Regions from separate parts of the Micromonospora chokoriensis genome, predicted to be linked through region 1. Evidence: riboswitches for the same ligand, from Rfam matches in the RefSeq annotation. Region 1 holds a riboswitch; the other holds the start of a gene.

What was found. Region 1 has a riboswitch for cobalamin ahead of GA0070612_RS16525 (prenyltransferase/squalene oxidase repeat-containing protein). Riboswitches for the same ligand answer to the same signal wherever they lie in the genome.
Region 2: another riboswitch for cobalamin. It lies ahead of GA0070612_RS18135 (acyl-CoA thioesterase); the one in region 1 lies ahead of GA0070612_RS16525 (prenyltransferase/squalene oxidase repeat-containing protein).

What each region holds. Positions count from the first base shown of each region.
Region 1 is NZ_LT607409.1:3,505,996-3,509,396, forward strand. Features, by position in the region: gene GA0070612_RS16520 (hypothetical protein) at 1-314, opposite strand, end outside; gene GA0070612_RS16525 (prenyltransferase/squalene oxidase repeat-containing protein) at 344-1,393, opposite strand; adenosylcobalamin (AdoCbl) riboswitch at 1,447-1,607, opposite strand; gene tsaD (tRNA (adenosine(37)-N6)-threonylcarbamoyltransferase complex transferase subunit TsaD) at 1,715-2,752, opposite strand; gene def (peptide deformylase) at 2,749-3,303, opposite strand; gene alaS (alanine--tRNA ligase) at 3,355-3,401, shown strand, end outside.
Region 2 is NZ_LT607409.1:3,901,350-3,904,750, forward strand. Features, by position in the region: gene GA0070612_RS18130 (copper resistance CopC family protein) at 1-1,364, opposite strand, end outside; cobalamin riboswitch at 1,494-1,707, shown strand; gene GA0070612_RS18135 (acyl-CoA thioesterase) at 1,893-2,339, shown strand; gene GA0070612_RS18140 (superoxide dismutase) at 2,703-3,311, shown strand; gene GA0070612_RS18145 (superoxide dismutase) at 3,317-3,401, shown strand, end outside.

The DNA of each region.
Region 1 (3,401 bases):
TACGCGCTGGCGGGCGGCGTGTTGACGCATGGCTCGGCGGCGGCTGTGGGATAGCCGTTGATTCGGCAGACGAAGGCGAGCCCCCACCGTTGGGTACCTGTCACGGTGAAGCCGGCTCCCTGCAACGCGGCCAGGCCGGTCGGCGGGTCGCCGAGCCGGCAGCCGGTCTGGACACCGAGGCCGAACGCGGTGAGGTCGACCACCACCGTGACGCCCGCGCCCGGGGCGCACGCCGCCGCGTGCGCGGCACGTGGCACCGGGTCGACGGCCACCAGGCCGATGCTGACGACGGTGGCCGCGAGCAGAAGTGCCATCCGTCGGCGCATCGTCGCCCGCCGGCGGGTCACCACGGCGCACACGCCAGGACGGGCGCGGCAGTGTGAGCGCCGGTGGCCGACGAGGTCGCATACCCGGCGCCTGCCATGCCAGGTACGGCCTGAGCGGTGGCCCGGGCGGCGGTGCCCGCGTCGAATTCGCCGGGGGTGTACGCGATGGCGCCCCGGTCGGCTGGTGCGCCCGTGCAGGTGACCTGCAAGCTGACCAGGAATTGACGGGCGCGTAGCCAGGCCGGCGACCGACCGGCGGCGAAGAGCGCCTGGGCGGCGAGCCCGGTGCTGTTCGCGTTGGTCACGCCGTTCGCGGCGAACGAGCCATCACCGCCCTGCACGGAGACCAGCCACTGCGCGGCCGAAGCCGCGACCAACGGACGGTCCGCCGCGAGCAGGGCCTGAACGGCCAGAGCGGTCGCGTCGACGTCGCTGACACAGGTCGGCTGCGCGAAGAGCAGCGGGAAACCACCGTCGGCGCACCGGCTCGCGGCCAGGAACGCCACCGCCGACGACGGTGCACCTCCGGCACGATCCAACGCCAGCACCGCAAAGGACTGGGTGAAGGCGTTGCTGTAGTCACCGAACGCCGACCGGTCGGAGTACCGGCCGCTCGGCGTCAGCAGGCTGCTGAGCCGCGCGAGCAGGTCGACACCGCCGAACGTCGCCGGATTGAGGCCGCGGACCTGGGCACCCAGAGCGAGTTTCGCGGTCGCGCCCGCGTACGCCTCGGTGCCATCGCCGATGTAGCCGGTGATCACGGCCGGTTGGGCGAGCCAGGACATGGCGTTCGCCGCGTTCGTGTCGGCTGCCTTGGCTGCGGCGAAGGCGAACACCGCGTCGAGGGTGAGGCCCTGATCGGGATAGGCGACGCCGTCGTAGACGACCTCGAACCGCTCGCCGTCGACCAGTTGGCGGGCGAGCCAGCCGGCGGCGGCATCGACCTTATTGAGGGTGGGCGGCGATGCTGTGGCGGCGGCCGGTACGGCTGCCAGGGACAGCATGAGGACGGCGAGCGCAGCGCCTACGAAGACGCGGGCGCGGTGCCGGAGGGGGCGATTGACCATGAAGCGACGCCTTTCCGGGCTCCGATGGTCTGAGACCACCCGACTCCGGTTCGGGCGGCTCCGACCCGTGGGCCACGACGGGTGGGGAGGCTGGTCATGCGCACTGGCGGGTAATCGGGCTTACGGCGTCACTACGTGTGTCGCCGCCTACCGTTGCGGGCCAGCGCCGGATTTCGACCGGACTTCCCCCGTCAGCACACAGGTATGAAGTTGTGACGGACAGTGTTCCCACGTGTGGGGCTCGCCGTCAATGTCCGTGATCCGACGAGGCCACTTCGGCGAAGACAGCCGGAACTGCGCGAGAGCGCCGCTTGATGTCGATCAGCGGGTTCCGTGCAGCAGTGCCCCTCGAAGGACGGCGGACGGATCGGAGCCGAGGTCGAGTCGGTCGGGGGAGATGTCGGCGCGGACGAGGAGGTCTCCGACGGCGGCGATCATCGCGCCGTTGTCGGTGCAGAGCCGTGGCGACGGCACCCGCAGGTGGATGCCGGCCGCGGAGCAGCGTTGTTCGGCGAGGGCGCGGACGCGGCTGTTGGCGGCGACTCCGCCGACGAGGAGCAGTGTGTCGGCCTGGTGGTCGCGGCAGGCGGCGAGAGCCTTGCGGGTGAGGGTGTCGGCGACGGCTTCCTGAAACGACGCGGCGACGTCGGCGACGGGCAGCGGCTGGTCGCGGTGGTGTTCGACCCAGCGAGCCACAGCGGTCTTTAGCCCGGAGAACGAGAACCGGTACGGGGCGTCCTGGGGGCCGGTCATCGGGCGGGGAAAAGCGATGGCCGTCGGGTCGCCGTCGCGGGCGACCCGGTCGATGACGGGTCCGCCGGGGTAGGGCAGGCCGAGCAGGCGGGCGACCTTGTCGAACGCCTCACCGGCGGCGTCGTCGACGGTGTCGCCGAGGTGTACGACAGGGTCGCGGGCGAGGTCGCCGATCAGCAGCAGACTGGTGTGCCCGCCGGAGACGATCAGGGCGACGCAGCGGGCCGGCAGCGGTCCGTGTTCGAGGGTGTCGACAGCGGCGTGGCCGGCGAGATGGTGAACGCCGTAGAGGGGGATACCAAGGCTCAGCGCGTACGCCTTGCCGGCCGCGAGACCGACCTGGACGGCGGTGGCGAGCCCAGGGCCGGCGGTGGCGGCGACCGCGCCGATGTCGGCGAAGCCGATCCCGGCCTGGCCCAATGCGTGCTCGACCATAGGGGTGATGGCGTGCAGGTGCGCGCGGGCGGCGATCTCGGGGACCACGCCACCGAAGCGGGCGTGTTCGTCCATGCTCGTGGCGAGCGCGTCGCCGAGCAGGACGCCGTCGGCGACGATCCCGACGCCGGTCTCGTCGCAGGACGTCTCGATGCCGAGGACAACTGTCACGCGTCGGCGTCCTGGTTGACGCCGGCGCCGACACCGGGGTGTGCGGCGCTGGCCGCAAGGAGCTGTTTGCGCAGTTTGACGGGCAGCCGGTCGACGTAGGCGAGACCGTCGAGGTGGTCGACCTCGTGCTGGAAGCAGCGGGCGAGGGTGCCGGTGCCGTCCAGGCGGATCGGCTCGCCGCGCAGGTCCACCCCGGTGACGGAGGCGGTGGCGGATCGGGCCACGTCGGCGCGCTGTCCTGGCACGGACAGGCAACCCTCGGAGTCGATCACCAGGTCCCGTTGCTCGGGCAGGTGCAACACCGGATTGATCACGTGCGCGACGGTGTGAGTGTTCGTGGCGTCGGGGCAGTCGACGACGAAGATCCGGGCATCCACGCCGATCTGGTTGGCGGCCAGGCCGACCCCGTGGGCGGCGTACATGCTGGCGAACATGTCGTCGATGAGTGCGGCGAGCGCGTCGTCGAACACGGTTACCGGGGCGCATCGGCGGTGCAGGACCGGGGTGCCGTAACGGGTGATCGGTCGCGGGGTGCCGCCATGCCTCTCCATAGCTGCCCATAGTATGCAATTGCAAAACTATGGCAGTAGGGGAGTGGTCTGGTGCGGACGGCGGAGATCAAGCGGCGGTACCTCGCGCACTTCGAGGC
Region 2 (3,401 bases), 400 kb from region 1:
TGCCCGTCGGTCGCGGACCCCGACTGCCCGGAGGCCGGCGGACCGCCGGCCGGCTGCCGGGCGGTGTTCGCCGGGCTCTGGTCGCCGGTGCCGATGCGGGCCAGCCCGAACCCGGCCAGCAGGGCGACCACCAGCCCGCCGACGAGCAGCGCCAGGTGGCCGTTGCTCAACCGGGACCCGGGTGCCGCCCCGGCGAGGTCCGTGTCCGGCCGGGAGCCCGCCTCGACCGTCGACTCGTCGTCGGTGCTGGCGAGGACCTTGGTCTGCTGATCGGTGCTGGCGGGGGCCTTCGCCTCCTGCTCAGTGGGCGTCGGGTCGACAGCGTCGGTGGCCGTCGGGTCGACAGCGACGCCCGTGCGGGCCGTGACGACCGCGTCGCCCGTACGCGCCGCCGGCACGGTGGCCGGTCGCCGCTTACCACCCGTGGGCTTCGTACCGACACCGCTCACCGCACCGGCCGTCCGGCCGGCGGAGGGCTTGGCGGCGGCCGTCTTTCCCGCGGCGGCCCTGCCTGGGCTGGTCTTGCCGGCGGAGCGCCGGTTCGTGGTACGGGCACCGCCGCCGCGTCGACCGGACGTCCCCGATGAGGTACGGCCCCGGCCGGAGGGTTTGCCGGTGGGCGCCGTCCGGCGACGCCAGACGACGAAGCCGGCCACCGCGACGACCGCCGCGATCGCCGCCGCCCAGCCGGCCCAGGCCGGCGCTCCCGAGCCGCTCTCCTCGGCCGACCCGGTCGGCGGGGCAGCCGCAGCCCCGGACGGCGGGGTCACCGGCTGGGCCGAGGCGGTCGGCACCGCCGACGCCTGCCCGGACGACCCGTGCTGCTCGGTGGCGGCCACCAGCGCCGGGTCCGGCTGCGTCGTCGGCGGGCTCCACCCCGTGGGTGCCGCCGTCACCGGCCCGTTGTAGCGGAACGTCAGCGTGCCCCGCACGGTGTCGCCGTCCGAGGCCACCGACAGGTAGCTCACCGAGTACTGGCCCTTGGCCGGCAGGTGGGTGACGGCCACCGTCGCGGGGAACCCGGTGGTGTACTCCCGTGGCTCGAACTGCCCGTTGACCAGGAAGTACTCCCGTACCGGCTGGTCCAGCGGCTTCGGCTCCCCGTACGACCAGCTGTTGTCGACCCGGATGCCGCCCGGAGCGGTGACAGTGAAGAACGCGTTGGGAGCGGCCTTCTCGGTGAAGAAGAGCTGCACCGCCGTCAACGGCTCGGTCACCGTGGCCCCACCCGCCGGCGTGGACATGGCGAGCGTCCCGTGCGCCGAGGTGGGTTGGGCGGACGCGAGCAGAGCGACCGCCGAGGCGAGGAGGAGCGCGAGGACGCCCGAGAGCACCCGCCCCGGAGTCTGAGGGAGACGACGCATCTGAATATCCTGACCGGAGTGAGGCTTTTTTCAAGAGCTGGCGATCTTTTTCCTCACATGGCAAAAGCCGACGAGGCCCCGGCGCTGCCTCCGCGCCGCGCCCCCGGTGCCGCGACTTGCCTGGCCAGCTATGCTGCGGGCGGCGCTGGTTCGCCCCGTCGTGACCGTCGGGGCGTCGTAAGAGGGAACCCGGTGGAAGTCCGGGACTGCCCCGCAGCGGTGAGTGGGAACGAACGCCGTCATCAGCACTGGGCCGTCGGCCTGGGAAGCGACGGCCGGTAGGAGACCGGCGCGACCGGTCCGGCCCGCGAGTCCGAAGACCTGCCTGCGCTGCGCACGCGACCGTGTGCGCCGCCGTCGGCCTCGCGGGTGGGCTGAGCGGGTGACGTGCCGTCCGTCGGCGCGTGCTCGTCAGGGTGTCCGCGTACCGGTGGTGTGGTTCCCGAGGGACGGACTACCGCTGTGCACGACACCGCCACGATCGCCGGCCGAGCGCCGTCGGCGTCGCACCTGACCCTGTCGCAGATCATGGACCAGCACCACACCAACCTGATGGGTACGGTGCACGGCGGCCGGATCCTCAACCTCATCGACTCCGTCGCCGGGGTGGTCGCCGCCCGGCACTCCGACGGGCCGGCGGTCACCGCCGCGATCGACGAGACCGCGTTCCTGCGCGCGGTGCGGGTCGGCGACGTCGTGCACGTCGACGCCCGGATCACCTGGGCCGGGCGCAGCTCGATGGAGGTCGCGGTCAAGGTCACCGCCGACCGGTGGGACCGGGCCGTGCCACCCACCGACGTGGCCACCGCCCACCTGGTCATGGTCGCGATCGACGACGACGGCCAGCCGAGGACGGTGCCGCCGTTGCTACCCGAGACCGACGGGGACCGGAGGCGCTACCGCGAGGCGGAGATCCGCCGCGAGCACCGGTTGGCCCTGCGGAGGGCGCTGCTCGACGGCGCCGAGGAGGGCTGAGGGGGCGCTCGGGCAGCCTGGGCTCGCCGGACCGGCGCAGTAGCGCGGGACGCCGAGGCGGTCGCCCGCGTCGCGCACTCGTCGCCAAGATCCGTGCAACATCAGGGTTGTTGGTGACTCCCACACGTCGGAGGCAGCAACATCCGGGAAGTTGCCCAGATCTCCGTGATGACGTGAGTGACCGCGGGCGATCCGCTCGGCATGGTCGGCGTGTCGAGCCGCCTGCTGTTGGCTGCGACATGGTCGGACGCTACCGCCGACGATCTGTGATCGAACCCGTCCGCTGACACGGTGCGGCCTCTTGTTGCAAGATATTGGCAACAGCCATATTGAGGCAGCATTGAGAGGACGTACTCCCTGGCCGTGTACAACCTGCCCGACCTGCCCTACGACTACGGCGCACTCGAGCCCGCCATGTCCGGCGAGATCCTGGAGCTGCACCACGACAAGCACCACGCCGCGTACGTCAAGGGCGCCAACGACGGGCTCGACCGGCTTGCCGAGGCCCGTGACAAGGGCGACTACTCGACGCTGGTCGGGCTGGAGAAGACGTTCGCGTTCAACCTGTCCGGGCACGTCCTGCACTCGATCTTCTGGAACAACCTGTCCCCGGACGGCGGTGACCGCCCCGACGGTGAGTTGGCGGCGGCGATCGACGAGCACTTCGGCTCCTTCGACGGCTTCGCCGGTCAGTTGTCGGCGGCGACCAAGGGTGTGCAGGGCTCCGGTTGGGGTGTCCTGGCCTGGGAGCCGCTGAGCCAGCGGTTGATCGTGGAGCAGGTCTACGACCACCACGGCAACGTCGGGCAGGGCTCCACCCCGATCCTGGTGTTCGACGCCTGGGAGCACGCCTACTACCTGCAGTACCGCAACGTCCGCCCGGACTACGTGGATCGGCTGTGGAACCTGGTCAACTGGACCGACGTCATCTCGCGTTTCGACGCCGCCCGCGCCGCCACCCCGAAGATCTGATCGGCGTGACCGGGTACACCCCCGAGGCCGCGGAGATCGTCCAACGCGCTGCCGGGGTCATCGCGGCCAAGCATCGCGGTGACCTCGCGG